DNA from 4 places in the Bradyrhizobium sp. LVM 105 genome. Region 2 is predicted to be linked to each of the others. Evidence: predicted binding sites of a transcription regulator. Region 2 holds the regulator's gene; each other region holds the start of a gene.
What was found. Region 2 encodes PhoB, which activates phosphate uptake and scavenging genes when phosphate is short. Its sites were predicted from a motif close to TGTCATNNANCTGTCAT; they were not measured.
Positions count from the first base shown of each region.

Region 1 (7,607 bases), on a different contig from region 2:
TTGGACCTGCCGCGGGATGAGCCGTCGCCTCGCGAATTGCATCGTCATGTCATCCCTGGACCCGCAGACACGCGGCTCCTAGTCAGCGAACGCCGCGTGATGCTCACCCTGGGGGACCGCCGCGCGCCGGTGCGCGTCGCGGTGGCGGCCGATCTCGCCCGCGTGTCGGCCGCCGCCTCGCATTTCGCCAGGGATCTGGCGCTGGCGCTTGGCGTGCTGGGGCTGGTGCTGGCGGCGGCCACCTCGATCCAAGTCGGCCTGGGCCTTCGTCCGCTGGACGCACTTCGCCGCGGCGTCGCGGACGTCCGCTCGGGGCAGCGCAAGCATCTCCCTGTCGAGGTCCCGACTGAGGTGAAGCCGCTGGTGGAAGAGGTCAACAGCCTGATCGACGCCCAGGAACGCGAAATCGAACGGTCGCGCAGCCGCGCGGCCGACCTGGCACACGGGCTGAAGACGCCGCTTGCCGCACTCGCGGCCGATGTCGCGCTGTTGCGTCAGCGCGGTGAGCAGGAGGTCGCGCAGGCAATCGAGGCCGTCGGCGAGACAATGAGCCGTCACGTCGACCGCGAGCTGGCACGTGCGCGGGCGAGGGGGACGGCTCGCCTGCGCGGCAGTATTTCCACGCCGCTCAGACCGCTTGTCCAGTCCCTGATCCTGACGCTGGCGCGTACGCCTGCGGCACAGCGGATCGCCTTCAAGACCTGCATGACGGGCGAGCCGAGCGTCCCGCTCGATCGCACTGATCTGGCGGAAGTGCTCGGCAATCTCTTGGAAAACGCCGCTCGTCACGCCAAGAGCGAAGTGCGCATAGTCGCGGATGCGGCGAAACCGGCGATCACGGTCGAGGATGATGGTCCGGGCATCGCGCCGGCCGAACGTTCACGCGTGCTCGAACGCGGGGTCAGGCTGGACGAGCGTGGCGAAGGGGCCGGCCTCGGCCTCGCGATCGTTCAGGACGTGCTCAGTGCCTATGGATGGCAGCTCATTCTCGCCGAGTCCGAGCTCGGTGGACTGCAAGCCATCGTCGCGCCGGCGGGCAGCCGCGATCGGATGGCTGCTGCTGATTGAAGAACCCAGCCGCTCGTTTGACGCCCTGTTCCTGTTCGTCAGCGCCGCACGATCGAGCCGGCGCGGCCAATCAGGCGGGCGAGCTGGCGGAAACGGCTGCCGACGCGGTCGGCGACGAGGTCGCCGAGGCGGTGCTCGAACACCAGCATCAATTTACGTCCCTGGCTGCGGAAATGCGTGGCGGGCAGGACACCCGGACGTGCCGCCGAGATCAGATGCGCGACGCGGAACGCAGCGCCCAAGAGACGCGCGCGCTCGAGCTGCGCCGGCGTCAGCAACTCCTGCGTGGTGACCGGCGGCTGATTTTCTTCGCTGAGGCCCGCATAGCGATAGAATACCGACAGGCCGACGAAGGCGCGCTCGGTGTGGGTGATCGCGCCGAAATTGCCGTTGACGACGAGGCTTAGCGTCTGCTCGCCGCGGTGATCCGGATGCACGCGCCAGCCGATGTCGGACAAGAGGCACGCGGTGTGGCGCAGCCGCCGGTCTTCCTCGGTCTCGCGCAGCTTGACCACGCGCACGAGGCGATCGGTCCAGGCGATCAGCTCGCGGGCGTGCTTCGCCGAGCGCGACAGCAGCTGGTTCAGCTCCTCCGCGGCGCAGATCAGGCCGTCCTTGTTGCGTTCCGCCTCCGGCAGCTTCTCATGCAGCAGGCCCTCGCGCACGCCGAAGGTCGAGAACACGATGGTCTTCGGCTTCGCCACCCGGATGATGTGCTCGAGCACCAGGGCCGCATAGGTGAGGAGCGGGCGGCGCGCGTCGGCAACGCTCTCGATGTCGGCGAGCATGTTCGCGGCCGCCAGGCGCCGCAGCCTGCGGGAAAAGTCGAGCGCCTCCGCCGCGGACAGCGAATAGCCGTGCATCACCTGGAGCGGATAGCCGCTCTGGATGATATGAATGCGCGCGAGGGCGCGCCAGGTCCCGCCGACCGCGTAGAAGTTGCGGCCGCGGCCCGCGGTCAGCTGCGGCACCTCGTCGAGCTCCTCGCGCACGATGCGATCGGCGCGCTTGAGCGATCTGTGCGCAAGATCCTGCAGCGCGAGCCCGCCGAGCGGCAGGGTCACGCCGCTGCGCACGCTGTTCTTGCGCACGTCGATCAATTCGAGCGAGCCGCCGCCGAGGTCGCCGACGATGCCGTCGGGATGATGGATGCCTGAGATCACGCCGAGCGCCGACAGCCGCGCCTCGCGCGGGCCCGACAGGATCTCGATCTTCACGGCGCAGATGCGCTCGGCCTTGGCGATGAAATCGGGGCCGTTGGAGGCGTCGCGGCAGGCGGCTGTGGCGATCGCAAACACGCGTCCGACCTGCATCACGCGGCACAAGGCGCGAAAGCGCTTGAGCGAGGTCAGCGCCTTGTCGACGGCGTCGGGGGCGAGCAGGCCGGTGCTCTGCACCTCGCGCCCGAGACCGCACAGCGTCTTCTCGTTGAAGATCGGAATGAGACTCCGCGCCAGCGCCTCGTAGACGACGAGACGGACCGAGTTGGAGCCGATGTCGATGACCGCGACGCTCGAGCCGCGCTTGCGCGGCCGCTTCACGTCGGAAATCCCCGATCAGGACGGATGGCGTTCGTTCCGGCGCGTGAGACGACGCGGCGAGGATTCCTTGAGCGACTTTCCACGGCCAGACAGACTCGGATTTGTCATGAAGTAGTTGTGGACGTTGAAAGGCTCCTCGCCTTTCGCGGTCTTCATACGCGTTGAGGACCCGTCCGGCAACAACTGCCAGCTCTGTTCATTGTCTTTCAGGTTGGCGACCATGATCTGTTCGAGAACCTGCTGATGCACCGTTGGATTTTGCAGCGGACACAGCACCTCGACGCGGCGGTCGAGGTTACGCGGCATCATGTCGGCGGACGAGATATACACAGCCGCCTTGGCGCTCGGCAGGCCCTGGCCCATGCCGAAGCAGTAGATTCGGCCGTGTTCCAGGAAGCGGCCGATGATCGACTTGACGCGGATGTTCTCGGACAGGCCGGGAATGCCGGGGCGCAGGCAACAGATGCCGCGCACCACGAGCTCGACCTGCACGCCGGCCTGGGAAGCCTCGTAGAGCGCGTCGATGATATCGGGGTCGACCAGCGCATTCATCTTCATCCAGACCGCGCCGTGCCGGCCGTGCCGCGCATGCGCGGTCTCGCCCTGGATGTGCTCGATGATGCGCTTGCGCAAGGTCAGCGGCGACACCGCCATCTTTTCCAGATCGCTCGGCGCGGCGTAGCCGGTGATGAAATTGAACACGCGCGCGGCATCGCGGCCGATGGTCGGATCGGAGGTGAAGTAGGAAAGATCGGTGTAGATGCGCGCGGTGACCGGGTGATAGTTGCCGGTGCCGGTATGAACATAGGTGGTGAGGCTGCCACCCTCGCGGCGCACCACCATCGAGAGTTTTGCGTGCGTCTTCAGCTCAAGGAAGCCGTAGACGACCTGCACGCCGGCGCGTTCAAGGTCGCGCGCCCAGCGGATGTTGGCTTCCTCGTCGAAGCGCGCCTTCAGCTCGATCAGCGCCGTGACGGATTTGCCGGCCTCGGCGGCTTCGGCGAGCGTGCGCACGATCGGCGAGTTGTTGGAGGTGCGGTAGAGCGTCTGCTTGATCGCGACGACATCGGGGTCGCGTGCGGCCTGCTGCAGGAACTGCACCACGACGTCGAAGGATTCGTAAGGATGATGGACGACGAGATCCTTCTGCCGGATCGCGGCAAAGATGTCGCCGCCATGCTCGCGCACACGCTCGGGGTGGCGCGGCACGTAAGGGGTGAATTCAAGATCGGGACGGTCGATGCGGGTGAGCTGCGAGAGCTCGTTCATCGCCTGCACGCCGTCGACCAGGAAGACCTCGTCGTCGGCGGCCGACAGCGCGTGCTGAACGAAGTTGCGCAACTGCTCCGGCATCTTGGCGTCGATCTCGAGCCGGATCACCGATCCGCGGCGGCGGCGCTTCAGCGCCGTCTCGAACAGGCGGACGAGGTCTTCCGCCTCTTCCTCGATTTCGAGCTCGGAGTCGCGGATGATCCGGAAGGCGCCCTGGCCGTGCAGATTGTAGCCGGGGAACAGGCGGTTGATGAACAGGGCGGTAGCCTGTTCCAGCGAGATCAGCCGAACGATCTTGCCGTCGGCCGGCAGGCGGATGAAGCGGTCGATCTTGCCGGGCATGCGGATCAGCGCGTTCATCTGCTTGCCGTCGGCGGCACGCGTGAGCTGGAGCGCGATGGTGAAGCCGAGGCTCGGGATGAACGGGAAGGGGTGCGCCGGGTCGATCGCCAGCGGCGTCAGCAACGGGAACACGTTGTTGAGGAAGTACTCCTCGATCCAGGTCCGTTCCGCCTTGGTGACGTCCTTGCCGTCGACCAGCACGATGCCGGCATCGGCCAGCGTGCCGCGCAGGTCGCGCCAGATCGCCTGCTGGTCGGAGGCAAGTTCGGACACGGTGCGGTTGATCAGCGCGAGCTGCTCGGACGGCGTCAAGCCGTCGGGGCTGCGTTCGGCGATGCCCTCGCGCACCTGGGCCTTGATGCCGGCGACGCGGACCATGAAGAATTCGTCGAGGTTATTTGCTGAAATCGACAGGAATCGCACCCGCTCCAGCATCGGGTGGTTGGAATTGACCGATTCCTCCAGGACGCGGCGGTTGAAATGCAGCCAGGAGAGCTCGCGATTGATGAATCGTTCGGGGCTGGAGGCGATCGCCGGCAGACCCTCGGCTTCCACGATTTTTTCTTTTGTTTCAATGGTTTGCGCAGAGTCCATCAGAAGTCTGTCCATCCTGTCTCGCCTCACTTTGCGATCTATGCGCAAAACCCGCGGGAGCATGTGTTACAGCGATGACGTTTCGATGACATTGATGTTCCGCCGCTTCGCTGCGTCAAGCGGGCCTCGCGGCCTGCGGGCGGGTGAGCGGGATCAGGCATCCCGCAGCAGCTCGGCGGCCAGCGCCCTGGTGACGGGGCGGCCGAGCCGCAGGGCCTCGCTGTCGAGCAGTTCCACGGCCTGGCGGGCGGCGGCCGAGGACCGCTCCAGGCGGGTGGCGAGATAGCTGACCACGCTCTCGTCCACATTGAGCTGGTGGTCGGCGCAGAATTTCACGATCAGGCCGCGGAAGAGCTGGTCGTCCGGGGGCAGCAGCGTGACCACCGGCACAGCGCGCAGACGCGAGCGCAGGTCGCGAAGCTCGATCTCCAGCGCGGCCGGCAGCTCGCGTCCGGTGAAGAGCACGTAGGCGCCGTCCTCGCGGGCAAGGTTCATCAGGTGAAAGAGGGCGCGTTCGTCGAAATCGCCCGCCCGGAGATCCTCGACCACCAGGGCGCCGGTGGCGAGCGCGCCCGGAACGCCGGCGGCGGTCAGGACGTTGGCGGCGGTCGAGCGGGCGCCTGATATTTCGGCCCAGATCGCGGCAAGGTGGCTCTTGCCGCTGCCTTCCGGGCCGGCGAGCCACATGATCCGGTTCGGCCATTCCGGCCAGCTGTCGATCAGCGCCACACCGGCCGCGTTGGCGGGGCCCTCGAGGAAATTGTCCCGGCTGAGGCTCTCCGCATGCGGAAGCGAAAACGCCAATTGTCGGGGATGGACGCGGCCTGCCACGCTTGTCTTGCTCCATGCCGGCGCGCCGGCCCGTCTGAAGAGAATTCCGACTTGATCGGGCGGGAGTTGGCCTTTTGCGGGGCCGCATTCCCTCATTTGGCTTCGATCGTGCTACTTGGCCTCGATCGTACTCATGTGCCGCAGCCATTCGACCAGATAGAGCGACACCGAGGAGAGCGTGAAGACCGTGACGAGGCCCATCAGGATAATATCATAAGGGGCCGGCTTGAAGCCGAAGGCAAGCGCCGCCAGCACCAGCGCCGCGAACGCCACCTGGGCGACCGTGTTGAGCTTCGACACTTTCGACGGCTTCATCTCGACCGGCCGGTCGAACAGCCAGGATACGATCACGGCGGCGACAATCATGATGTCGCGCGAGACCACCAGGATCACGATCCAGCGCGGGATCGCGCCCCAGATGCCCAGCGCCATGTAGATCGAGACCAGCAACGCCTTGTCTGCGAGCGGGTCGAGCAGGGCCCCGAGCTCGCTCGTCATGTTGAAGCGCTTGGCCAGGAAGCCGTCCACGGCGTCGCTGATACCGGCGATCAGGAAGACGGCGAACGCGACCTCCATTTGGCTCGACACGATGGCCCAGACGATGATCGGGACCAGCATGATGCGGCCCAGCGTGATGATGTTCGGAATACTCACGAAAGCGCTTCCCGGCACCCGGTCTGACCTCGAATCCGGCCCCTCGGGAGGCTGAACCGGTTGATATCTACATAGTATAGGCAGGAGCGCCATGCGAGCCATTGCGTGTCCCCGGAATTCGACGTAACCAGCCGCAAACCCACTGGAAATCGGGCATGACCGACCGCAAAAACGGCCTTACTTACGCCGATTCAGGCGTCGATATCGACGCGGGCAACCGCCTGGTCGATTTGATCAAGCCGATGGTGCGCGCCACGGCGCGGCCGGGCGCCGATGCCGAGATCGGCGGCTTCGGCGGCCTGTTCGACCTCAAGGCGGCCGGTTTCAAGGACCCCGTCCTGGTCGCCGCGACCGATGGGGTCGGCACCAAGGTCAAGATCGCGATCGAGACCGGGCTGCACGGCGGGATCGGCATCGACCTCGTCGCCATGAGCGTCAACGATCTCGTGGTGCAGGGCGCCGAGCCGTTGTTCTTTCTGGACTATTTCGCCTGCGGCAAGCTCGACCCCGAGGCCACGGCCTCGATCGTCGCGGGCGTCGCGGAAGGCTGCCGCGAATCCGGCTGCGCCCTGATCGGCGGTGAGACCGCCGAGATGCCCGGCCTGTACAAGGACGGCGATTACGATCTCGGCGGCTTTGCCGTCGGCGCGGCGGAGCGGGGCACGCTGCTGCCGCGCAAGGACATCGCGGCGGGCGACGCCGTGATCGGTCTTGCCTCTTCCGGCGTGCATTCCAACGGCTTTTCACTGGTCCGCAAGATCGTGGAACAATCAGGCCTCGGCTTCACCGCGCAAGCGCCGTTCGCACCCGTGATGACGCTCGGCGGCGCGCTGCTGACGCCGACGCGGCTCTACGTCAAATCCTGCCTGCGCGCGATCCGCGAGACCGGCGCGGTGAAGGGGCTCGCCCACATCACTGGCGGCGGCTTCACCGACAACATTCCGCGGGTGCTGCCGCAGCATCTCGGCGTCGGCATTGACCTCGCGCGTCTGCCGGTGCTGCCGGTGTTCAAATGGCTGGCGGCACAGGCCGGCATCGCCGAGCTGGAAATGCTGCGCACCTTCAATTGCGGCATCGGCATGATCGCGATCGTCGAGCCCGACAAGGTCGACAAGGTGATCGAGGTCTTCACCGACGCCGGCGAGACCGTGGCGCAGCTCGGCACCGTGATCCCGGCCGAGGGCGAGCACCGCGTCGTCTATAACGGCCACCTCGATCTGGCGCTGTGATGAAGCGCCGCGTCGCCATCCTGATCTCCGGCCGCGGCTCCAACATGGCCGCGCTGATCAGGGCCGCAAGCTCGGC
Region 1 covers NZ_QZMV01000006.1:110,987-118,593, reverse strand. Annotated here, with positions in the region: gene D6B98_RS18790 (sensor histidine kinase) at 1-1,068, shown strand, start outside; gene ppx (exopolyphosphatase) at 1,107-2,609, opposite strand; gene D6B98_RS18780 (RNA degradosome polyphosphate kinase) at 2,625-4,817, opposite strand; gene D6B98_RS18775 (P-loop NTPase family protein) at 4,971-5,648, opposite strand; gene D6B98_RS18770 (CDP-alcohol phosphatidyltransferase family protein) at 5,760-6,302, opposite strand; gene purM (phosphoribosylformylglycinamidine cyclo-ligase) at 6,458-7,531, shown strand; gene purN (phosphoribosylglycinamide formyltransferase) at 7,531-7,607, shown strand, end outside.
Region 1: a site for PhoB is predicted at 4,892-4,908, ahead of D6B98_RS18780 (RNA degradosome polyphosphate kinase). Genes of this name have one in related genera too.

Region 2 (7,607 bases):
CGTGCTCGGCGCGCTCGGACCGATGTACGGCACGCTCGTCACCTCCTTCATCGCGATGCTGATCGCCATTCCCGTCGGCCTCGGCATCGCCATCTTCCTCACCGAGCTCTGCCCGCAATGGCTGCGCCGCCCGATCGGCATGGCGGTCGAGCTGCTCGCCGGCATCCCATCGATCATCTACGGCATGTGGGGCTTCTTCGTGCTGGGCCCGTTCCTGGCCAACACCTTCCAGCCCTTTATGATCAGGGTCTTCGACGGCGTCCCGGTGCTGGGCGCGATCTTCGCAGGTCCCCCGTCCTATCTCAGCCTGTTCAACGCCGCGCTGATCCTCGCCATCATGGTGCTGCCCTTCATCACCTCGATCTCGGTCGACGTGTTCAAGACGGTGCCGCCGGTCCTGAAGGAAGCCGCCTACGGCGTCGGCTGCACCACCTGGGAAGTCGTCCGCAGCGTGGTGATCCCCTACACCCGCGTCGGCATCATCGGCGGCGTCATGCTGGCGCTGGGCCGCGCGCTCGGCGAGACCATGGCGGTGACCTTCATCATCGGCAACTCGTTCCGGATCTCCTCCTCGATCTTCGCCCCGGGTACCACGATCTCGGCGGCGATCGCGTCCGAGTTCGCCGAGAGCGACGGCCTGCATCAGTCCGGCCTGATCCTGCTCGGCCTGCTGCTGTTCGTGCTGACATTCTTCGTGCTCGCGGCCGCGCGGCTGATGCTGATGCGGCTGGAAACCAAGGCCGGGAAGTGAAGCCATGAACCCGATCTATGCACGCCGCCGCCGCTGGGACATCGTCATCCGCGGCCTCTGCATCGCCGCCGCCGCCTTCGGCGTCACCTGGCTCGCGCTGATCCTGGTCACGCTGCTCTACAACGGCATCAGCGGCCTGAACCTGGAGCTATTCACCGCGGACACGCCGCCTCCGGGCTCGACCGACGGCGGCCTGCGCAATGCCATCGTCGGCTCGATCATCATGACCGCGATCGGCGTCGGCATCGGCGCGCCGCTCGGCCTGTTCGCCGGTACCTACCTCGCCGAGTACGGCCGCAACGACAAGCTGACCTCGGTGATCCGCTTCATCAACGACATCCTGCTCTCGGCGCCTTCGATCATCATCGGCCTGTTCATCTACGGCGCGGTGGTGGTGCCGATGCGGGGCTTCTCGGCGATCGCGGGCGCGCTGGCGCTCGCCGTGATCGTGATCCCGGTCGTGGTGCGCACCACGGAGGACATGCTGCTGCTGGTGCCGAACCCGCTGCGTGAAGCCGCCAGCGCACTCGGCCTGCCGCGCTCGCTGGTGATCAAGCGCATCGCCTACCGCGCGGCCCGCTCCGGCCTCATCACCGGCGTGCTGCTCGCCACCGCCCGCGTCGCCGGCGAGACCGCGCCGCTGCTGTTCACCGCGCTGTCCAACCAGTTCTTCAGCCTCGGCCTGGACAAGACGATGGCCAACCTGCCGGTGACCATCAACAACTTCGTGCAGAGCCCCTACGCCTATTGGAAGCAGCTCGCCTGGAGCGGTGCGCTGCTGATCACCCTGACTGTGCTTGCCCTGAATATTGGCGCCCGCATCCTTGGTGCCGAGAGGACCGCAAAATGAGTGAAATGTCTGTTTCCGTCAGCGCGCCGAGCGTTCATCCCGGCTCGCAGCCGCTGCCTGAGGCGCCTGCCAAGGTCACCGCGCGCAACCTGAATTTCTACTACGGTGAGCACCACGCGCTGAAGAACATCAATCTGGCGCTCGGCACCAACCGCGTCACGGCCTTCATCGGCCCGTCCGGCTGCGGCAAGTCGACCCTGCTGCGCATCTTCAACCGGATGTACGACCTCTATCCGGGGCAGCGCGCCACCGGCCAGCTGCTGCTCGACCACACCAACATCCTCGATCCCAAGCTCGACCTCAACCTGCTGCGCGCCCGGGTCGGCATGGTGTTCCAGAAGCCGACGCCGTTTCCGATGACGATCTACGAGAACATCGCTTTCGGCATCCGCCTCTACGAGAAGATCTCGAAGTCCGAGATGGACGACCGCGTCGAGAAGGCGCTGCGCGGCGGCGCGCTGTGGAACGAGGTCAAGGACAAGCTCAACGCCTCCGGCCTGTCGCTCTCCGGCGGCCAGCAGCAGCGCCTCTGCATCGCCCGCACCGTCGCGGTGCGGCCCGAGGTGATCCTGTTCGACGAGCCGTGCTCGGCGCTCGACCCGATCTCGACCGCCAAGGTCGAGGAGCTGATCCAGGAATTGTCCGAGAACTACACGATCGCGATCGTCACCCACAACATGCAGCAGGCGGCGCGCGTCTCCGACAAGACCGCCTTCATGTATCTCGGCGAGCTGATCGAGTTCGACGACACCAGCAAGATCTTCACGTCGCCGACCGACCGGCGGACGCAGGACTACATCACCGGCCGGTTCGGCTGAGGAGACGCAATATGGGTACTGAACATACCGCAAAGGCCTTTGACACCGACCTCCAGGAGCTCACCCGCCTGGTCGCCGAGATGGGCGGGATCGCCGAGCGCATGATCGTCGATTCCGTCGATGCGCTGATCCGTCGCGATGTCGCGCTCGGCCAGCGCGTCGTCGCCATCGACGCCGATCTCGACGCGCTGCAGAAGCGCATCGAGGAGCGCGCCGTGCTCACCATCGCCCGCCGCCAGCCGATGGCGGTGGACCTGCGCGAGATCGTCGGCGCCATGCGGGTTGCGACCGATCTCGAGCGCATCGGCGACCTCGCCAAGAACATGGGCAAGCGCGTCGCCGCGCTGGAGACCGACTTCCATCCGCTCAAGCTGTTCCGCGGCCTGGAGCACATGACCGACCTGGTGCAGCAGCAGGTCAAGTCGGTGCTCGACGCCTATGCCGCGCACGATCTGCCGGCGGCGATGGCGGTGTGGAAGGGCGACGAGGAAGTCGACGCGATCTGCACCTCGTTGTTCCGCGAGCTCCTCACCTACATGATGGAGGATCCGCGCAACATCTCGTTCTGCATCCATCTGATGTTCTGCGCCAAGAACATCGAGCGCATCGGCGACCACGCCACCAACATCGCCGAGACCGTGTTCTACATGATCGAGGGCCAGGCGATCACCGACAAGCGGCCGAAGGGCGACATGACGAACTTCGCCACGACGATCCCGAATACCTAAGGAGCGACGACACCATGGGCGCACGCATTATGGTGGTTGAGGACGAGGAAGCTCTCACCGAGCTGCTGCGTTACAACCTCGAAGGCGACGGCTATGACGTCGAGACGGTGATGCGCGGCGACGACGCCGACACCCGCCTCAAAGAGCACATTCCCGATCTGATCGTGCTCGATTGGATGCTGCCGGGCCTCTCCGGCATCGAGCTGTGCCGGCGCCTGCGCACCCGGCCCGAGACCAAGCAGCTGCCCATCATCATGCTCACCGCGCGCGGCGAGGAGAGCGAGCGGGTGCGGGGTCTTGCGACCGGCGCCGACGATTACATCGTCAAGCCGTTCTCGGTGCCGGAGCTGCTGGCGCGCGTGAAGGGCCTCTTGCGCCGCGCCAGTCCCGAGCGGCTCGCCACCGTGCTCGCCTATGGCGACATCGAGCTCGACCGTGACAAGCGCCGCGTCGCGCGCTCGGGCCGCCCGATCGATCTCGGCCCGACCGAATATCGCCTGCTGGAGTTCTTCCTGGAGCATCCCGGCCGGGTGTTCTCGCGTGAGCAGCTGCTCGACAGCGTCTGGGGCCGCGACATCTACATCGACGAGCGCACCGTCGACGTCCATATCGGCCGCCTGCGCAAGCTGCTCAATCTCGGCCGCGAGCAGGATCCGATCCGCACCGTCCGCGGCGCCGGCTACGCACTGGACGATCGCTTCGCCAAGGCGGAGCAGGCGTCGGGTTAGCAGGCGTTGGGTGTAGCGGCTGTAGCCGCACTCTCCGTGTCGTCCCGGACAAGCGTCAGCGCAGATCCGGGACCCATAACCACAGGACGTGGTTTGGCGAAGACTCGGAGTCACCATCTCGCGCAACAATTGCGCCCTGTGGTTATGGATCCCCGCGTTCGCGGGGATGACACCGAGTCATTGGAGCCGTCATCGTGTGACGGCTGCAGTCTAGGCGATCAGTTAATTCCGCGAGCTCACCGCGTGGGCTTCGCCGGTGCGCGGCGGCGATCGGCTGCCGGCTGATACGCCACGCGCGAGTGCTGGGCGCAATAGGGCAGGCCGGACAGCGCCTTGCCGCCGCAGAAGAAGAAATCCGGGCTCGAGGGATCGCCGACCGGCCAGTGGCAGGTCGCCTCGTTCAATTCGAGCAGCGACAGCCGCTGGCTCATCGGCACCACGTTGTCGTAGGTGACGGGCTCGGCCTCGATCTCGACCTCGAAGGCCTGCGCCAGCGCGGTGTTGCCGCGCGCGATGGGGCGGGTCACCCGCATCATGTGCTGGGCGGGACGCGCCTTGCGCGGCCGGGGCGCGGCCGACGAAGGGCTCTTGGCGCGGCCGGACAGGCCGAGCCTGTGCACTTTGCCGATCACGGCATTGCGGGTCACATTGCCGAGCTCTGCTGCGATCTGGCTGGCCGAAAGTCCGGCCTCCCAGAGCTTTTTCAGCTGCTCGACGCGATCGTCGGACCAGGTCAAAACCGTCATTGCACCCTTTCCCTCGCCGCGCGGCTGCCATCCTGGGGCCTTCGCAGCGATTGTCTAAGCCTTCAAAAACCCGTGCCGCCAGAATCCCTTAAGGCTCGCCGGGCGCGCTCAAGACGCCCGAACGTTTACGCCGGTACATGAGGACTTAAGGGATCAGAACTGCTGCACGAGATGTCGTATCTGACAGTCCAAACGCTACAATATGGCGTGACTCCCGCGCAAGAGTCCGCCGACTCGCGTCCACATGTTCCGTGGTGAAAAACCCGCAAAATCGGCACCGCAAGACTACGGATTCAGCGTTTCGCGGGGCTTTCCGGGCGGCATTGACACCCGTTTCACCAGGCCTAAGATGGTCGCGCGTGCCGCCCTTAAAAGGCGGCACGTTTCGTTTTCCGGGCCGGTCAATGGTGCGTTGCGCAAAGCACGCCTCACACCGTCCGCAACATCAAGTGGCCGTCATGACTAACAGCGCAGCCCCGCATTTGCTCCCCGTTTTCGCCAGGGCCAACCTCGGTTTCGAACGCGGCGAAGGCTGCTGGCTGATCGCGACCAATGGCGATCGCTATCTCGATTTCACCTCGGGCGTCGCCGTCAATGCGCTCGGCCATTGCCACCCGCATCTGATCAAGGCGTTGCAGGAGCAGGCGACGAAGCTGTGGCACATGTCGAACCTGTTCCAGAGCCCGGACGGCGAGAAGCTTGCTGCGCGCCTGTGCAACGAGAGTTTTGCCGACTTCGTGTTCTTCTGCAATTCCGGCGCCGAGGCGCTGGAGGGCGTGATCAAGCTGGTGCGCCATCATCACTTCTCCAAGGGGCATCCGGAACGTTACCGCATCATCACCTTCGAAGGCGCCTTCCACGGCCGCACGCTGGCGACGCTCGCTGCGACAGGCTCTGCAAAATATCTCGAAGGGTTCGGTCCGCCGATGGACGGCTTCGACCAGGTGCCGCATGGCGACCTCGACGCCGTCAAGAAGGCGATCGGCCCCGACACCGCCGGTATCCTGATCGAGCCGATCCAGGGCGAGGGCGGCGTGCGTTCGGCACCGCCCGCTTTCCTCAAGGCGTTGCGCCAGCTCTGCGACGAGAAGGGCCTGCTGCTCGCCTTCGACGAGGTGCAGACCGGCATGGGCCGTGCCGGCGATCTGTTCGCGTATCGGCGCACCGGCGTCACGCCTGACGTGATGTCGCTGGCGAAGGCGCTCGGCGGCGGCTTCCCGATCGGCGCCGTGCTGGCGAGCGCGGATGCGGCGGCCGGCATGGGCCCCGGCTCGCACGGCTCGACCTTCGGCGGCAATCCGCTGGCGATTTCCGCGGCCAACGCCGTGCTCGACGTCATGCTCAAGCCCGGCTTCTTCGACCACGTGCAGAAGATGTCGCTGCTGCTCAAGCAGAAGCTCGCTTCCGTGATCGACCGTCATCCCGACATCGTCAACGAGGTGCGCGGCGAGGGCCTCCTGATCGGCATCAAGGCCGTCGTGCCCTCGGGCGATCTGGTGGCCGCCTTGCGCGACGAAAAGCTCCTGACCGTCGGGGCCGGCGACAATGTCGTGCGTTTCCTGCCGCCTTTGATCGTCACCGAGGCCGAGATCGAGGACAGCGTCGGGCGGCTGGAGCGTGCCTGCACCGCATTGGCGGCCGGCCAGAGCAAGCGGGCGGCAAGCTGATGAGCAAGTCTCCCAACAAGACGCCGAAGCACTTCCTCGACATCAACGAGCTGCCCTTGTCGGAGCTCAAGCGCATGCTCGCCGCATCAAGCGCCATGAAGGCGAAGCAGAAGGCGCACCAGCCGGTGCGGCCGCTCGAAGGCAAGACGCTGGCGATGATCTTCGAGCGTCCCTCGACGCGGACGCGGGTGTCGTTCGACGTCGGCATGCGCCAGCTCGGCGGCGAGGCGATCATGCTCACCGGCGCCGAGATGCAGCTCGGCCGCGGCGAGACCATCGCCGACACCGCGCGCGTGCTGTCGCGCTATGTCGACGCCATCATGATCCGCATCCTCAATCACGATGCGTTGCTGGAGCTTGCGGCCAACGCCACCGTACCCGTGATCAACGGCCTGACGCGGCGCTCGCATCCCTGCCAGGTGATGGCCGACCTCATGACCTACGAGGAGCATCGCGGCCCGATCGAGGGCAAGACGGTGGCCTGGACTGGCGACGACAACAACGTTCTGGCGTCCTGGGCGCACGCCGCCGAGCGCTTCAAGTTCCAGCTCAACGTCGCAACGCCTCCGGAGCTCGCGCCGAAAAAGGCGATGCGCGACTGGGTCAAGGCGACGGGCGCGCCGATCGTGCTCGGCACCGATCCGGAAGCCGCCGTGCGCGGCGCCGATTGCGTCGTCACCGACACCTGGGTGTCGATGGGCGACAAGGAAGGCGAGCATCGCCACAACGTGCTCAAGCCCTACCAGGTCAACGGCAAGCTGATGTCACTTGCCAAGCCCGATGCGCTGTTCATGCATTGCCTGCCTGCCCATCGCGGCGAGGAGGTCACCGACGAGGTGATCGACGGCCCGCAATCGGTCGTGTTCGACGAGGCCGAGAACCGCCTGCACGCGCAAAAGGGCATCTTGGCCTGGTGCTTCGACGCGGTGAAATAACTGCGCTGGCGGCCCGGCTGCCGCCTCATACACAAGTGTCGTCCCTGCGAACGCATTGCGAACGCAGGGACCCATATCGCGGAATCTCTCTTGTGGCAGGCTGGGCGACGCCAACAGTCTTCGCCAAATCGCAGCCTGTGGTTATGGATCCCGGGCTCGCGCTTCGCGCGCCCCGGGACGACATCGAATTTGAGGCGGCTTGCCACCGCTCAACCCGCACCCGGAACATGCCACCTCCGCGCCCCTTCCATTTCCCACCTCCGACCCCAGATAGAGCGCCATGGTTTTCCAATCTCCTGACATGAAGACCGGGTCCGAAGGCCCGGTTCGCGCGCCATCCGCAGTTCCGATCGATGACGCCGTGCTGCCCTACGAGGTCGATGC
Region 2 covers NZ_QZMV01000003.1:607,246-614,852, forward strand. Annotated here, with positions in the region: gene pstC (phosphate ABC transporter permease subunit PstC) at 1-751, shown strand, start outside; gene pstA (phosphate ABC transporter permease PstA) at 756-1,601, shown strand; gene pstB (phosphate ABC transporter ATP-binding protein PstB) at 1,598-2,419, shown strand; gene phoU (phosphate signaling complex protein PhoU) at 2,431-3,147, shown strand; gene phoB (phosphate regulon transcriptional regulator PhoB) at 3,162-3,875, shown strand; gene D6B98_RS12385 (GcrA family cell cycle regulator) at 4,112-4,621, opposite strand; gene D6B98_RS12390 (aspartate aminotransferase family protein) at 5,080-6,288, shown strand; gene argF (ornithine carbamoyltransferase) at 6,288-7,223, shown strand; gene D6B98_RS12400 (Hsp33 family molecular chaperone) at 7,504-7,607, shown strand, end outside.

Region 3 (7,607 bases), 380 kb from region 2:
CCGATGTCCTTGACCGGCACGTCGTCGCGCTCCCACAACACCAGCATCACCAGATATTGCGGATAGGTCAGGCCGAGCCGGTCCAGCAGCGGCTTGTAGACGCGGTTGAAGGCATGCGCGGCCGAATAGACCGCGAAGCAGATCTGGCTGTCGAGCCGCAGCGGCGCGTCCGCTGCCGTTGATTTTCGAGGCATGGAGAATCTCCCGGGGTCGGTCTCATTGTGGCGCCCCGCGGCGGCACATTCAATTGCGAACAATTAAATGTGAGCCTCGGCAATTTTGATTGCGCGCAATCTAATTGTCTGCAATAAACACCGCACCCATCGAAACCCAGGGAGACGACAATGTCCGTGAACGTGCTCTACAAGACCAGCGCCAAGGCCACCGGCGGCCGCGACGGCCATGCTGCAACCCTCGACGGCACGCTCGACGTCAAGCTGACCACACCGAAGGAGCTCGGCGGCGGCGGCGGCGCCGGCAACAATCCCGAGCAGCTGTTCGCGGCCGGCTATGCCGCCTGCTTCATCGGCGCGATGAAGTTCGTGGCCTCGCAGGGCGGCCCGAAGGTTCCGAATGACGCCTCCGTCACCTCGACCGTCGGCATCGGCCCGCGCTCCGAAGGCGGCTTCGGCCTCGATATCGACCTCGCGGTCTCGCTGCCGGGCCTCGCCCGCGCCGAGGCCGAAGCGCTGGTCGCGAAGGCGCACCAGGTGTGCCCCTATTCCAACGCCACCCGCGGCAATGTCGACGTTCGCCTGACGGTCGTCTGATCGAACGGCGGATTGGCTGGCCCGGGATCCCCCTCGGGCCGGCCGCTTCCGCTAGAATCCGCATTTGCCACGCCGCGGGATTGACGCAACGGCGGGCGCATGCGGCCCTACGCCGGGAGCCATTGCTGCTCCCTGCAAACCTCGCTAGGCCTGTGATCAAACGTCGATACAGGGAAGCGAAGGCATGAGTTCTGAAGCCGCCACAGGTGCCATGAGCGGACTGCGCGTCATCGATCTCACGCGCGTGCTCGGCGGCCCGTATTGCACCCAGATCCTCGCCGACCATGGCGCCGACGTGATCAAGGTCGAGCCGCCCGCCGGCGACGAGGTGCGTGAATGGGGCCCTCCCTTCCACGAGGAGGACGCGGCCTATTTCGTCGGCATCAATCGCAACAAGCGCTCGATCGGCCTCGACCTCGCCTCCGAGGGCGGCCGCGTCGTGCTGCTCAAGATGCTGGAGACCGCCGACGTCCTGATCGAGAATTTCAAGCCGGGCACGCTGGAGAAATGGGGCATCGGCAACGACGTCCTCAGCAAGAAATTCCCGCGCCTCGTGCATTGCCGGATCTGCGGCTTCGGTGCCGACGGTCCGCGCGGCGGCAATCCCGGCTACGACGCCATCATCCAGGCCATGACCGGCATGATCGCCGCGACCGGCTCGCCCGAGAGCGGGCCGATGCGGATCGGCGTGCCCTTGGTCGACATCACCACCGGACTCTATGCGGCGATCGGCATCCTGATGGCGCTGTCGGAGCGGCAGCGTTCGGGCCAGGGCCAGTTCCTGGAGACGACGCTGTACGAGACGGGCCTTGCCATCATGCATCCGCACACCGCGAATTATTTCATGCATGGCAAGCCGCCGTCGCTCACCGGCAACGAGCACCCCAACCTCGTGCCTTACGCGATCTTCCCGACGAAGACCGACAACATCTTCATCGGTGTCGGCAATGACGGCACCTTCCGCAAGCTCTGCAAGGAGATCGGCAAGCCGGAGCTCGGCACCGATCCGCGCTTTGCCCGCAACAAGGACCGCATCGCCAATCGCGAGGCGTTGCGCGCCGAGCTCGCCGCCGTGTTCAGCCAGCACGAAGCCGAGCCGCTGTGCAATCGCCTGCTCGCCGCGGGCCTGCCCGCAGGGCCCGTGCAGAAGATCGACCAGGCGCTGACCAACCCGCACACGATCGCGCGCGGCGATATCATCGAGAAGGACTGGTACAAGGGCGTCGCCTCGCCGATCCGGCTTGATCGCTCAAAGCCGAGCCTGCGCCGGCTGCCGCCGAAATTCAGTCAGCACGCAGCCGAGGTGCTCGGCGAGTTCGGCTACGCCAAGGCCGAGATCGACGCGATGGTCGAAAACGGCACGGTCTGCGGCCCCGAGCGCAAGCGCTGAGATAAGACCGGGATCGAGCGTCGCCGCAGGTGCGCTCCCTCCCCCGCTTGCGGGGGAGGGCTGGGGAGAGGGTGTCTCCGCGACGGGACAATCCCCCAGAGGATAGACCCTCACCCGCGCCTTCGGCGCGACCTCTCCCGCAGGCGGGAGAGGTGTTCGAGCCCGCGGCTGGTCGCCAAGCTCACATCAACCGATGCCGCACTGCGGCGCGACCACTCGCGTGCAGCGCGGCGTCTTCGCCTATTTGACGGCTTCCCTTCTCCAGCGCTTGCCGCTTTCGTATCGGCCGCTTACACAGTCATGTGAACGTCATATGGCGCTGCTAGCGCAAGCGCCTCTTCATTGACGGGCAAGGGAGGTTTTCTTGATGGCTCTTCGACACTTTGGCGCGGCTGCCGCATTTGCACTCACGATTGGCATGACGGCGTCGCCGGCTTTGGCCGTGACTGAAATCCAGTGGTGGCACGCGATGACCGGCGCCAACAACGACGTCATCGTCAAGCTCGCGAGCGACTTCAACGTCTCGCAGACCGACTACAAGGTGGTCCCGACCTACAAGGGCAACTACCCCGATACGATGAATGCGGGCATCGCGGCGTTCCGCGCCGGCAACGCCCCGCACATCATGCAGGTGTTCGAAGTCGGCACCGCGACCATGATGGCCGCGACCGGCGCCGTGAAACCCGTCTACAAGCTGATGGCCGACGCCGGCGAGAAGTTCGATCCGAAGAACTATCTGTCCGCGATCACGGGCTATTACTCGACCTCCAAGGGCGAGATGCTGTCGTTCCCCTTCAACTCGTCGTCGACCGTCATGTGGGTCAACCTCGACGAGCTGAAGAAGGCCAATGTCGAGATCCCGAAGACCTGGCCCGAAGTGTTCGCCGCGGCCAAGAAGCTGCATGACAACGGTCATGCGACCTGCGGCTTCTCCAACTCGTGGGTGACATGGGTCAATCTCGAGCAGCTTTCGGCCTGGCACAACGTGCCGCTCTCGACCAAGGCCAACGGCCTCGACGGCTTCGACACCGTGCTCACGTTCAACGGCCCGCTCCAGGTCAAGCACCTCGAGAAGCTGGTCGAGCTGCAGAAGGACAAGACCTACGACTACGCCGGCCGTACCAACACCGGCGAAGGCCGCTTCACTTCCGGCGAATGCCCGCTCTACCTGACCTCGTCGGCGTTCTTCGGCAACGTCAAGGCGCAGGCCAAGTTCAACTTCACCGCGGTGCCGATGCCGTATTATCCTGACGTCAAGGACGCGCCGCAGAACTCGATCATCGGCGGCGCCTCGCTCTGGGTGATGGGCGGCAAGTCCGCCGACGAATACAAGGGCGTGGCGAAGTTCCTGTCCTTCCTCTCCGACACCGATCGCCAGGTCTACATCCACAAGGCCTCGGGCTATCTGCCGATCACCAAGGCGGCTTACGAGAAGGCCAAGGCCGAGGGCTTCTACAAGGATCAACCCTATCTCGAGACCCCGCTGCTTGAGCTGACCAACAAGGAGCCGACCGAGAATTCGCGCGGCCTGCGCCTTGGCAACATGGTCCAGCTCCGCGACGTCTGGTCGGAGGAGATCGAGCAGGCGCTCGCCGGCAAGAAGACCGCCAAGCAGGCGCTGGACGCAGCGGTCGAGCGCGGCAACACCATGCTGCGCCAGTTCGAAAAGACCGCCGTCAAGTAAGGCGATCAGCGGCAGGCCGGTGAACCCGGCCTGCCGCTCCGGGGCATCATGCAAAAGCAAGCCATTTTCCAATCGAAGCTGTTGCCGTACGCGCTGGTTGCGCCGCAGCTCGCGATCGTCCTGATTTTCTTCTATTGGCCGGCCCTGCAGGCCGTGATCCAGTCCTTCCTGCTGCAGGACGCCTTCGGTCTGTCGACCACCTTCGTCTGGTTCGAGAATTACGTCGAGCTGTTCAGCGATCCCGCTTATTTCGAGGCGATCCTGCGCACCTTCTTCTTCTCGTTCGCGATCGCGGTCTCGTCGCTGTCCTTTGCACTGCTGCTCGCCGTGATGGCGGACAAGCCGCTGCGCGGCGTAATGCTCTACCGCACGCTCTTGATCTGGCCTTATGCGGTGGCGCCGCCCGTGGTCGGCGTGCTCTGGATCTTCATGCTGCATCCCTCGCTCGGCGTGCTCTCGCGATATCTGCGCGGCCTCGGCATCGACTGGAATCCGCTGCTCGACGGTGATCAGGCCGCAGCGTTGATCATCCTCGCCGCCGCCTGGAAGCAGATCTCCTACAACTTCCTGTTCTTCCTCGCCGGCCTGCAGAGCATTCCGCGCAGCGTGCTCGAGGCCGCCGCGATCGACGGTGCCCGTCCGATGCGAAGGTTCTGGACCGTGACCTTCCCGCTGCTGTCGCCGACCATCTTCTTCCTGCTGGTCGTCAACATCGTCTACGCCTTCTTCGACACCTTCGGCATCATCGACACCATGACCCGCGGCGGCCCCGGCAAGTCGACGGAGACGCTGGTCTACAAGGTCTATTCCGACGGCCTGCTCGGCGGCAATCTCGGCAGCTCGGCGGCGCAATCGGTGGTCCTGATGGTCATGGTCATCGTGCTCACCGGAATCCAGTTCCGCTTCGTCGAACGCAAGGTGACGTACTGATGGTGGAGGAAGAGGGCTTTCGGCGCTACGTCGCCTACATCATCCTCTGGATCGGGATCGCGATCGTCGCGTTCCCGGTCTACATCGCGATCATCGCCTCGACGCAGGAGAACGCGCTGATCGCGAACGGGCAGATGTCGCTGCTGCCGGGCGGTCATTTCCTCCAGACCTATTACCAGACCATCTTCGTCGGCACGAGCGGCTCGACCCGCGAGCCGGTCGGCAACATGATGCTGAACTCTCTGGTGATGGCGCTGATGATCGCGGTCGGCAAGATCGCGATCTCGATCATCTCGGCCTATGCGATCGTGTATTTCCGCTTTCCGTTCCGCATGCCGATCTTCTGGCTGATCTTCATCACGTTGATGCTGCCGGTCGAGGTCCGCATCTATCCGACCTACAAGATCGTCGCCGACCTGCACATGCTCGACAGCTATGCGGGCCTCGCGCTGCCGCTGATCGCTTCGGCCACCGCGACGCTGCTGTTCCGCCAGTTCTTCATGACCGTGCCGGACGAGCTCCTGGAGGCCTCGCGGATCGACGGTGCCGGCCCCTTGCGCTTCTTCTGGGATACGCTGCTGCCGCTGTCGCGCACCAACATGGCGGCGCTGTTCGTCATCCTGTTCATCCTCGGCTGGAATCAATATCTCTGGCCGCTGCTGATCACGACGCGCGACGACATGCAGACCATCCAGATCGGTATCCGCAAGATGATCACCACCACCGACGCGCTGACCGAATGGCCGATCGTGATGGCCACCGCCGTGCTGGCGATGCTGCCGCCGGTGTTCGTCGTCATCGTGATGCAGAAATTGTTCGTGCGCGGTCTGGTCGAGACGGAAAAGTGAAGATGGCGAATAGTGTTTGGCGAGCAGCGAATGGGGTCGCTGCGTCCGCCTTGCGTACCAACCAGTCCCCATTCGCAATTCCCTGTTCGCTATTCGCCGGAAGATCCCATGGCTAATGTCACCCTGCGCAACGTCCGCAAAACCTATCCCGGCGGCTTCGAAGCCATCAAGGGCGTCGACGTCGATGTCGGCGACGGACAGTTCTGCGTGCTGGTCGGCCCCTCCGGCTGCGGCAAGTCCACCTTGCTGCGCATGGTCGCGGGCCTCGAGACCGTCACCGGCGGCGAGATCGACATCGGCGGCCGCATCGTCAACGGAATCGAGCCGGCCGATCGCGACATCGCGATGGTGTTCCAGAACTATGCGCTCTATCCGCATATGAGCGTGTACAACAACATGGCCTATGGCCTGCGCAACCGCGGCATGGCGGAAGCCGAGATCAGGACCCGCGTCGACGAAGCCGCGCGCATCCTCGAGCTGACATCGATGCTGGAGCGCAAGCCGCGCCAGCTCTCGGGCGGCCAGCGCCAGCGCGTCGCCATGGGCCGCGCCATCGTGCGCCAGCCGAAGGTGTTCCTGTTCGACGAGCCGCTGTCGAACCTCGACGCCAAGCTGCGCATCGCGATGCGGGTCGAGATCCGCAAATTGCAGCGCCGGCTCAACACCACGTCGATCTACGTCACCCACGACCAGCTCGAAGCCATGACGCTCGCCGACATTCTGGTCGTGATGAACGGCGGCCAGGTCGAGCAGGTCGGCAATCCCCTTGCGATCTACGAGAAGCCGGCGACCACCTTCGTCGCCTCCTTCATCGGCGCACCGCCGATGAACCTGATGTCGACGCGGCCCGAGGAGATCCGCTCGCAGCTCGCCGGCAGCGCGGCGGCCGACGCCGGCATCCTCGGTATCCGCCCCGAAGACTTCGTCATCACCGACCAGACCCCGGCCGGCGGCGTCGCCTTGCCGCTGACCGTGGAAGCGATCGAGCGCGTCGGCGCCGAAACCTTCGTCTACGGCTGCCGCGAGCAGGAAGAGCAGCACGTCGCCGCCACCCCCGGCGAGCTGCCGCCCGGCGAGATCATCGTCCGCATTCCCGGAACCGAGGCCCCCGCCATCGGCGCGAAAATCCGGGTCGCGGCGGTGCGCAACAAGCTGCATTTGTTCAGCGGCGACGGGCGCAAGCGGCTTGAGGCCTGACCGGTCCCGAAGGGCCGGATAACAGAAACCGCGAAAACAACCCCATGCACAGTAGGAGGGGGCTTGTTTTCATTGGGATAAATCGCACGGCGTTTTCGCATGCCCGACCATGACGATCCAGACGCGCCTGGTGCGGTTGGTGGCCGCGTTGCGGCTGAATCGCGCATCCACAGCTTCCCGGCTACCTGCTTGAACCCACACGGGAACATGCCCATATTGCTGATCAAGGGGCGCCTCTTGCGGGCCCCGACACACCAAAGTCGCTTCTGCGAGGACTTTGTAAACTATGTCTCGTGTTCCCACGTTATCCAGTCCGTTCCTTCTGGGCTTCGACGAGATTGAGCGCGTGCTCGATCGCGTCGTCAAAGGCGCCGACGGCTACCCTCCCTACAATATCGAGAGGTGCGACCGATCGGACGGCCAACCCGAGCGCTTGCGCATCACGCTGGCGGTCGCCGGATTTACGCGCGACCAACTCGATGTAACCATTGAGGAAAACCAGCTCGTGATCCGCGGGCGGCAGCAGGACGACAAGTCCCGGCAATACATCCATCGCGGCATCGCCGCGCGCCACTTCCAGCGCACCTTCGTGCTGGCGGAGGGGATGCTGGTGCTGGGTGCGGATCTGAAGAACGGGCTGTTGTCGATCGATCTGGCCCGGCCTGAACCGGAAAGGATCGTTAAGACAATCGCTATCAATGAGCACGAATAATGGAACGAGTAGCGGACTCGACCGCTTAGTGTTCCAGAGGAGTCGAGACCATGAGTGAAGGTCACGTTGCGTTCGA
Region 3 covers NZ_QZMV01000003.1:223,931-231,537, reverse strand. Annotated here, with positions in the region: gene D6B98_RS10720 (MarR family winged helix-turn-helix transcriptional regulator) at 1-194, opposite strand, end outside; gene D6B98_RS10715 (organic hydroperoxide resistance protein) at 345-770, shown strand; gene D6B98_RS10710 (CaiB/BaiF CoA transferase family protein) at 955-2,160, shown strand; gene ugpB (sn-glycerol-3-phosphate ABC transporter substrate-binding protein UgpB) at 2,528-3,844, shown strand; gene ugpA (sn-glycerol-3-phosphate ABC transporter permease UgpA) at 3,893-4,774, shown strand; gene ugpE (sn-glycerol-3-phosphate ABC transporter permease UgpE) at 4,774-5,622, shown strand; gene D6B98_RS10690 (sn-glycerol-3-phosphate import ATP-binding protein UgpC) at 5,731-6,819, shown strand; gene D6B98_RS10685 (Hsp20 family protein) at 7,106-7,531, shown strand; gene D6B98_RS10680 (BQ00720 family protein) at 7,582-7,607, shown strand, end outside.
Region 3: a site for PhoB is predicted at 2,457-2,473, ahead of ugpB (sn-glycerol-3-phosphate ABC transporter substrate-binding protein UgpB). Genes of this name have one in related genera too.

Region 4 (7,607 bases), on a different contig from region 2:
CGCCTGACTTCGCCAGGGATTGGGCTTTTGCGGTGTGGGCCTGAGCTTCGGTGACGTTGCCGGGGCTCACCGCGCTCTCAGCGGGCATGGCCGCCTTGGGCGCCTCCTGCGGCTTGTCCCTCTCCGGCATCAACGATCCCAGATCGAAGGAGCAGCCGCAAAGTGCAGTCCCCATCAAAGCCAGCGCGAACGGCTGCCAGATCCGGCGTCGCCGCGTCAAGCCGCGCTCGGGGAAAGGGGAGGCCATTTACGGTTCGCTCGCGCTCGTGCCGCACTGGTAGTGCCCCGTCCCAGAAAGGCACCGCTCACAAACAATAACGCGGGCCAGGGGCCCGCGTCATCGGAAACTGAAGTCTTGCAAGATCCGGTAGATCAGCGCGGTCCGCGCGGACCTGCACCCGGGCCGCCACGGCCGCCGCGATCACCGCCGGGGCCGGCGCCGAACACCGGCTTCGGCTTCATCGGCAGCAGGCCTTCGCGCTGCAGCTTCTTGCGGGCCAGCTTGCGCGCGCGGCGCACGGCTTCAGCCTTTTCGCGGGCCTTCTTCTCGGAGGGCTTCTCGTAGTGACCGCGGAGCTTCATCTCGCGGAAAATTCCCTCGCGCTGCATCTTCTTCTTCAGCGCCTTGAGGGCTTGATCGACATTGTTATCGCGAACGAGAACCTGCACGCGGCATCCTCTTCAGTGGATCGGATTTGAATTCTGGTAAGACGAAGGGGATGGCGAAACGCGCAAGCCCTTAACCTTGAGGGCGCCCATGTATCAGACAAAACCTGCAATGTCCACCGGCCAAGCGGGGATTCGGGCCAAGTTCAGCCATTAAATGAGGCAAAATACCTCCGTGCGGCCCTGATTTGGGAGATTTGACGCCAATGATGGGGCCGTTTCCGGAGCTTTGTTCCGGAATCTTGCAAGCAGGGGACTACACATGGATATCAAGAAATACGCTGCAGAAGCCATCGGGACCTTTTGGCTCACATTCGCAGGCTGCGGGAGCGCGGTGATCGCCGCCGGCTTTCCGCAGGTCGGAATCGGCCTGGTCGGTGTTTCCCTCGCGTTCGGACTCAGCGTGGTCACCATGGCCTATGCGATCGGCCATATCTCGGGTTGCCATCTCAACCCGGCGGTCACCGTCGGTCTTGCAGCCGGCGGCCGTTTTCCCGCCGGGCAGATCCTGCCCTATGTGATTGCCCAGGTGGCTGGTGCGATCGTGGCTGCATGGCTTCTCTATGTCATCGCGAGCGGGGCTCCCGGCTTCGACGTCGGCAAGGGCTTCGCATCCAACGGCTTTGACGCGCATTCGCCCGGCCAGTACAGCATGATCGTGTGCTTCCTCACCGAGGTGGTGATGACCATGATGTTCCTGTTCATCATCATGGGCGCCACCCACGGCCGCGCGCCCGCGGGCTTTGCGCCGCTTGCGATCGGGCTCGCGCTGGTGATGATCCATCTCGTCAGCATTCCCGTCACCAACACGTCGGTGAACCCGGCGCGCAGCACGGGTCCTGCGCTGTTCGTCGGTGGCTGGGCGACAGCGCAGCTTTGGCTGTTCTGGGTCGCACCGCTGATCGGCGGCGCGCTGGGCGGGGTGATCTATCGCTGGCTCAGCGAGGAGCCCGCAGGCGTCGTCGCGGGCGCGAAGACGGCGTAGAGAGCGTTTTCGAGCGAAGTGGATGCCGGTTCGCGTCAAGAGAACGCGTCAGAAGGAAATTGCCAAGCGGGATCGCAGCGATTGCTGCGGTCCCCTCACTTGCCTTGCGATGGCCTGACTTCGGTAACGTGGCCCATCTTGCGGCCCGGGCGCGGCGCCCCCTTGCCATAGATGTGCACGGTCGCGCCAGGCACGCCCAGCCATTTCTCGTAGTCGTTGATCTCGTCGCCGATCAGGTTGGTCATCGTGACGACCTCGCCGTGCCGCACCGGTTTGCCGAGCGGCCAGCCGGCGATGGCGCGGATGTGCTGCTCGAACTGCGAGACGGACGCGCCGTCGAGCGTCCAGTGCCCGGAATTATGCACGCGCGGGGCGATCTCGTTGACCAGCACCTTCGGTCCGGTGCCATTGGCCAGCACGAACATCTCGACAGCGAGCACGCCGACATAGTCGAGCGCGCCCGCGATCTTTCCGGCAATGCTGCGCGCTTCCTCGGCGAGCGTGTCCGGGATCGGGGCCGGCGCGCGCGATATCTTCAGGATGTGGTCGCGGTGCTCGTTCTCGGTGACGTCGAAACACTCGACCTCGCCTGTGACCGAGCGTGCGGCGATCACGGAGATCTCGCGCTCAAAGGGCACAAAGGCTTCCAGGATCGCCGATTTGGTAGCGAGGCTGGTCCACACCTTGGCGATGTCGTCGCCCTCGCGGATGATGGCCTGGCCCTTGCCGTCATAACCGAAGCGGCGGGTCTTGAGCACGGCCGGAAGGCCGATCCTGGCGATCGCCTCGCGCAACGAGGCGACGGAAGTGACGTCGGCGTAGGCTGCGGTGCCGATCCCGAGGCGGGTGACAAAATCCTTTTCGGCAAGCCGGTCCTGGGTGGTCTCGAGGATCTTGCGATTGGGCAGCACCGGGCGGCGTGCGTCCAGCACCATCGCAGCGGCCGAAGGGACGTTCTCGAATTCGTAGGTGATGACGTCGACGTCGCCCGCGAACAGTTCGAGCGCTTCGACATCGGCATATTCGGCGCAGGTCGCGTTCAAGACGACGTCGAAAGCCGGCGAGTCCGGATCGGGCGAGAACACCTGGCAGCGCAGGCCGAGCCGTGCCGCAGCCATCGCCAGCATCCGGCCCAATTGTCCGCCGCCGAGGATTCCGATGGTGTCACCGGGCTTCAGCTTCACGTGCCGGGTGTCAGTCACGCCTTGCCCTCCGGGCGCTCAGCGACCGCCTCGGTCTGAGCCTTGCGCCAGGCGGCGAGGCGGTCGGACAAGGCCGGGTCGGACAGTGCCAGGACGGATGCTGCCAGCAGCGCGGCGTTGGTCGCGCCGGCCTTGCCGATGGCGAGGGTGCCGACCGGGATGCCGGCGGGCATCTGGACGATCGAATAGAGCGAATCGAGGCCCTTGAGCGACTTGGATTCGACGGGAACGCCGAACACCGGCAGCTCGGTCAGCGCCGCCGCCATGCCGGGCAGGTGCGCAGCGCCTCCAGCGCCGGCGATGATGACCTTGTACCCCGCGGCCTTGGCGCCCTTGGCGAAAGCAAACAGCCGGTCGGGGGTGCGGTGGGCCGAAATGATGCGGCTGTCGGCTGCAACGCCGAGCGCGGCGAGCGTGTCGGCGGCGTGCCGCATCGTGTCCCAGTCCGACTGGCTTCCCATGATGATGGCGATCGGCGCGGTCATGACGTTAATTGTGCCCGAAAAACAGAAGGATAGGCCAGATTAACGGTTCCGGCCGGCGGCTCGCAAGGCGGTGGCAAGGAGAAGGGAATCCACTATCCTGTCTTGGTGAATCCCCGCAAGCCTTCATTGAGCAGGATGCCCATGAAGAAACCAAAAAGGGCGCGTGCTGCGAAGGCCAAGGCGGGCCGGAGGACCAGCGCCGGCCGTTCCAAAGCCGCCCCGAAGCGTCCGGCGAAGCCGCTGCGGCGCGCCGCGGCGGGCGATGATGGCGCCAAGGAGACCCTCAGGGCGACGATCCGGGACTTGCGGACCAAGCTCAAGGCGGCGCAGCGCCGGGTCGCGGAGCTGGAAGCCGCGGCCGATACCGATTTCCTGCTCGAGATTCCCAACCGCCGCGGCTTCGAGCGCGAACTCGCGCGCGCTGTCGCCTACATGAAGCGCTACCGCGCCAGCGGGGCGCTGATCGTGCTCGACGTCGATCGGCTGAAGCCGATCAACGATTCGTTCGGTCATGCCGCCGGCGACGAGGTGCTCAAGGCGATTGTCGCCACACTGACGCGGCAGGTCCGTGCCTCCGACGTGGTCGGCCGGCTTGGGGGCGACGAGTTCGCGCTGCTGCTCTGGAATCTGAGCGAGACCGATGCCAAGGCGAAGGCCGCCGCCTTCGAACAGGCGATCGACGAATTGTCTTTCGTCTTTCGCGGCCAGCACGTGACCGCGGGTGCCTCCGTCGGTGTTGCGCTGCTGGGGGCGCAATCCGATGCAGGCCGCGCCCTGGAGGAGGCGGATGCCGCGATGTATGTGCGCAAGGCCCACCGGCGGCACGAGCCGCGGATCAGGCTGGTCAGCAGCTGATTCCTACAACGTGGCGAGATCTTCCGGCACGTTGCCGAATTTGCGCAGCAGCGTGGCGTCCCCGAATTCGCCGGTCATGGGATCGCCGCTGCGGCTGAACGCGACCGCACCGATGTGGCCTGCGCCATGCGACAGGGCCTCGGCGCGCCGCAACGCGGCCGTCGAACTCTGGCATTCTTCCGCTGCACCTGCGACAGGCGAGCCGTCGGCATCGATCAAGAAGGGCATTGCAACGTAATAGGTCACGTCCGACATGGCGTTGCTCCAAAGTTGAACTCAGGCGGCGCTGCTCTTGCTCCGCATCTTGCTGCGCGAGGTTTCGGGGATGCAGCCGGCGGAGATTGCCGCCTGCAATTCCTCCAGCTCGGCCTCCAGATATTCGTTGGCCATGATCAGCGCCTTGATGGTGCTGCGCAGATTGCCGTCGCACATCGCGATGGCCTGGTCGCAGGCCTGTTCATAGTGGCTGTTGTCGAGAAGGGCGGCTGTCGACATCTGCGTTTCCTCGGGCGTTCCTGGGGGCGTTGGGCATTCCCAATGTTCTTATTTTGTTCTTTTCGAGTCAAGCGGATTCGATACCGGGTGGGCTTGTCGCGCAGTCGGTGGATCAGGCGATGATGTCGGGCGTGATCTGGTCTTCGATGAACGCGATGCGGTCGCGCAACAACAGCTTGCGTTTCTTCAACCGCTGCAACCGCAACAGGTCGGGGGCGGGCGATTGATGCAATGCATCGATCGCCGCATCGAGATCTCGGTGTTCCTGCTGCAACCGGGTGAGCTCGGCTTCGAGCTCACGCTCGTCTTCATTGGTCATGTCTGCGGTGGCCGAAAACCGATAGGCGTGAGACTAAGGCTGTGGATGCCCTGTGGAAATTATCGTCCTTGCGCGGCGTGATCGCAAGCGATCTGCGCTCCTTGCTCGCCGATCTCCCGCAACATATTTCTGCGGGGGCGCCGAGCGACCGTGCAAGCGCATTGATATCACGGATTTTTCCGGCGCGGTTCCTTTACTCACGCTTCGTTACATATGAATTTTCAAAAATGAAGCTGCAATGACGGATACCCATCGACAGAACGAATCGGTGATGTAGACTTCGTTGTCCGGATCGAATCCTGAGGTTCAACCCTACCGAGGAGGTTTCGAATGACAATTCAGGCACATCTCGTTGAATTGGAACGGAAGCACAAACTTCTCGAAAACGAATTGCACGACGCTCTCGTGCACCTTTCAACAGACGACCTGCAAATTGTTGAGTTGAAGCGCCGGAAGTTGATGGTCAAGGACCAGATCGAGCGTCTGAAGCACGGCGACACGCTCCACTAGTAACCCCCATAACAGCGTAGAGTTGATCGTACCTTCCTTATGCAGGGATGAGAGTTATTGCGCTCGTCCCTGCTGCAAGGGAAGCATCGCACAACGTGCTTGCGCGATGCTTGGACCTGTCTGCGCTCTAGACCTCTGCGAGCTCGGCGACGTGATCTGCGATCGCGAGCGATGACGTCAGTCCAGGGGACTCGATCCCGAACAAATTCACAAGGCCTGCGACGCCGTGATCGCGCGGTCCCTGCATCAGGAAGTCCTGCGTGGCCACCGCGGGCGGTACGATCTTCGGCCGGATGCCTGAATAGCTCGGCATCAACGCGCCGTCGGGCAGCGCCGGCCAATATTTGCGGATCGCCGGATAGAAGCGCTCGGCGCGTGACGGATCGACCTCGTAATCGATCGTCTCGATCCATTCGACGTCAGGCCCGAAGCGCGCCTGGCCGGCCATGTCCAGCGTCAGGTGCACCCCCAAACCGCCGGGTTCGGGCACCGGGTAGATCAGGCGCGAGAACGGCGCCTTGGCATTGCAGCTGAAGTAATTTCCCTTGGCGAGATAGGCCGGCGGAATGCGGCCCAGCGGCATGCCGTCGATATTGCGCGCCACCATCGTCGCCGACAGCCCCGCGGCGTTGACGAGCAGGCTGCATTGCAGCGTCATCGGCGCCGCGCCCCCGGCCTCGATCTCGATGACGCCGCCGGCCGCCTTGGCGCGGATCAGCGGGGTGCGGAACGCGAAGGCCGCGCCGGCTTCCTCGGCTTCGCCGCGCAGCGACAGCATGTAGGCGTGGCTGTCGATGATGCCTGTTGAGGGCGACAGCAGCGCGGCGTCGCAGGCCAGCGCCGGCTCCAGCGCGCGTGCCGCCTCGCCCGCGAGCAGCTGCATGTCGAGCACGCCATTGGCCTCGGCATGCGCCTTGATCGATTGCAGCTTCGCGGTCTCCTGTGGGCTGGTCGCGACGATCAGCTTGCCGCAATTCTTGTGCGGGATGCCGCGCTCGGCACAGTAGCGGTAGAGCGCGTGCTTGCCGGCGACGCACATGCGCGCCATCCAGCTCCCGGCGCGGTAGTAGATGCCGGCATGGATCACCTCACTGTTGCGCGAGGAGGTGATGGTGCCGATCGCCTCGGCCTCCTCGAGCACGATGACCTCGCGCCCGGCCTGCGCCAGCCTTCGGGCCACCGCGAGCCCGACCACGCCGGCTCCGATGACGACGCAATCGACGCTATCCATGGTTGTGCAGCATGTCCGCTGGGAGCGCCGGTGGCGTCAGACCTGGAGCGAATGGCGCGGGGCCGTTTTCCGTTAAGGAAGAATTTATCATGTCAGGCCAATTGCCGTATTTCACGTCACATTTTTCTGTTGCGCTTACAGGCGTTTACCCGATCCAAACCCGTGAAGCCAGACAATCCGACGTTGAAATCGCGGGTGGCTGATGGCTGAGAAGAACTGGCACGAGGGCAGCACGCTTCCGATTGCTGTGCAGGCCGTTGTGTGCCTCGCCGGCACGGTTGCGCCCGCGCGCGCCCTTGCGCTGTCGGACGGCTTTGCCGCGCCGAGCTATCTTGGTCAGCTCGACCCCAACGTGGTCTGGGAAGCCCTGATCGCAGGCATCGTCGTCTGCGCCTTCCTTGCCGCGATATCGCTGTGGATTCATTCCTCGCTGCGCCGGACCAGACGTTTGCAGCTGCGGCGCAACGCCTTCGTCTCCTCCGCCATGAACAATCTCAATCAGGGCGTGGTGATGACGGATGCGCAGCGCCGCATCATCTTCTGCAACGACCGCTATCTCGAGATCTACGGCCTGACGCGCTCGGATATCTGGCCTAACATGAACGGCTATGAGCTGCTCGACCTGCGACGCAAGCGCGGGGTGCTCGGCGGCGCCTCCGACGACGAGTTCTATGAGAAGGCGGCCAGCACCAATGGCCTGATCACCGAACTTCCGGACGGTCGGGCCATCCTGGTGAAATATTTCGTGCTGCCGAACGGCGGCTCGGTGGCAACGCATCTCGACGTCAGCGAGCAGCGCAAGCTGTCGCGGCAGCTCGCCTCGACCAAGCAGTTTCTCGAAACGGTGCTCGACAACGTT
Region 4 covers NZ_QZMV01000007.1:97,845-105,451, forward strand. Annotated here, with positions in the region: gene D6B98_RS20825 (tetratricopeptide repeat protein) at 1-247, opposite strand, end outside; gene rpsU (30S ribosomal protein S21) at 373-669, opposite strand; gene aqpZ (aquaporin Z) at 929-1,651, shown strand; gene D6B98_RS20840 (5-(carboxyamino)imidazole ribonucleotide synthase) at 1,747-2,853, opposite strand; gene purE (5-(carboxyamino)imidazole ribonucleotide mutase) at 2,850-3,338, opposite strand; gene D6B98_RS20850 (GGDEF domain-containing protein) at 3,480-4,193, shown strand; gene D6B98_RS20855 (hypothetical protein) at 4,197-4,448, opposite strand; gene D6B98_RS20860 (hypothetical protein) at 4,470-4,688, opposite strand; gene D6B98_RS20865 (YdcH family protein) at 4,801-5,007, opposite strand; gene D6B98_RS20870 (YdcH family protein) at 5,338-5,517, shown strand; gene D6B98_RS20875 (NAD(P)/FAD-dependent oxidoreductase) at 5,645-6,748, opposite strand; gene D6B98_RS20880 (sensor domain-containing protein) at 6,951-7,607, shown strand, end outside.
Region 4: a site for PhoB is predicted at 5,235-5,251, ahead of D6B98_RS20870 (YdcH family protein). Genes of this name have one in related genera too.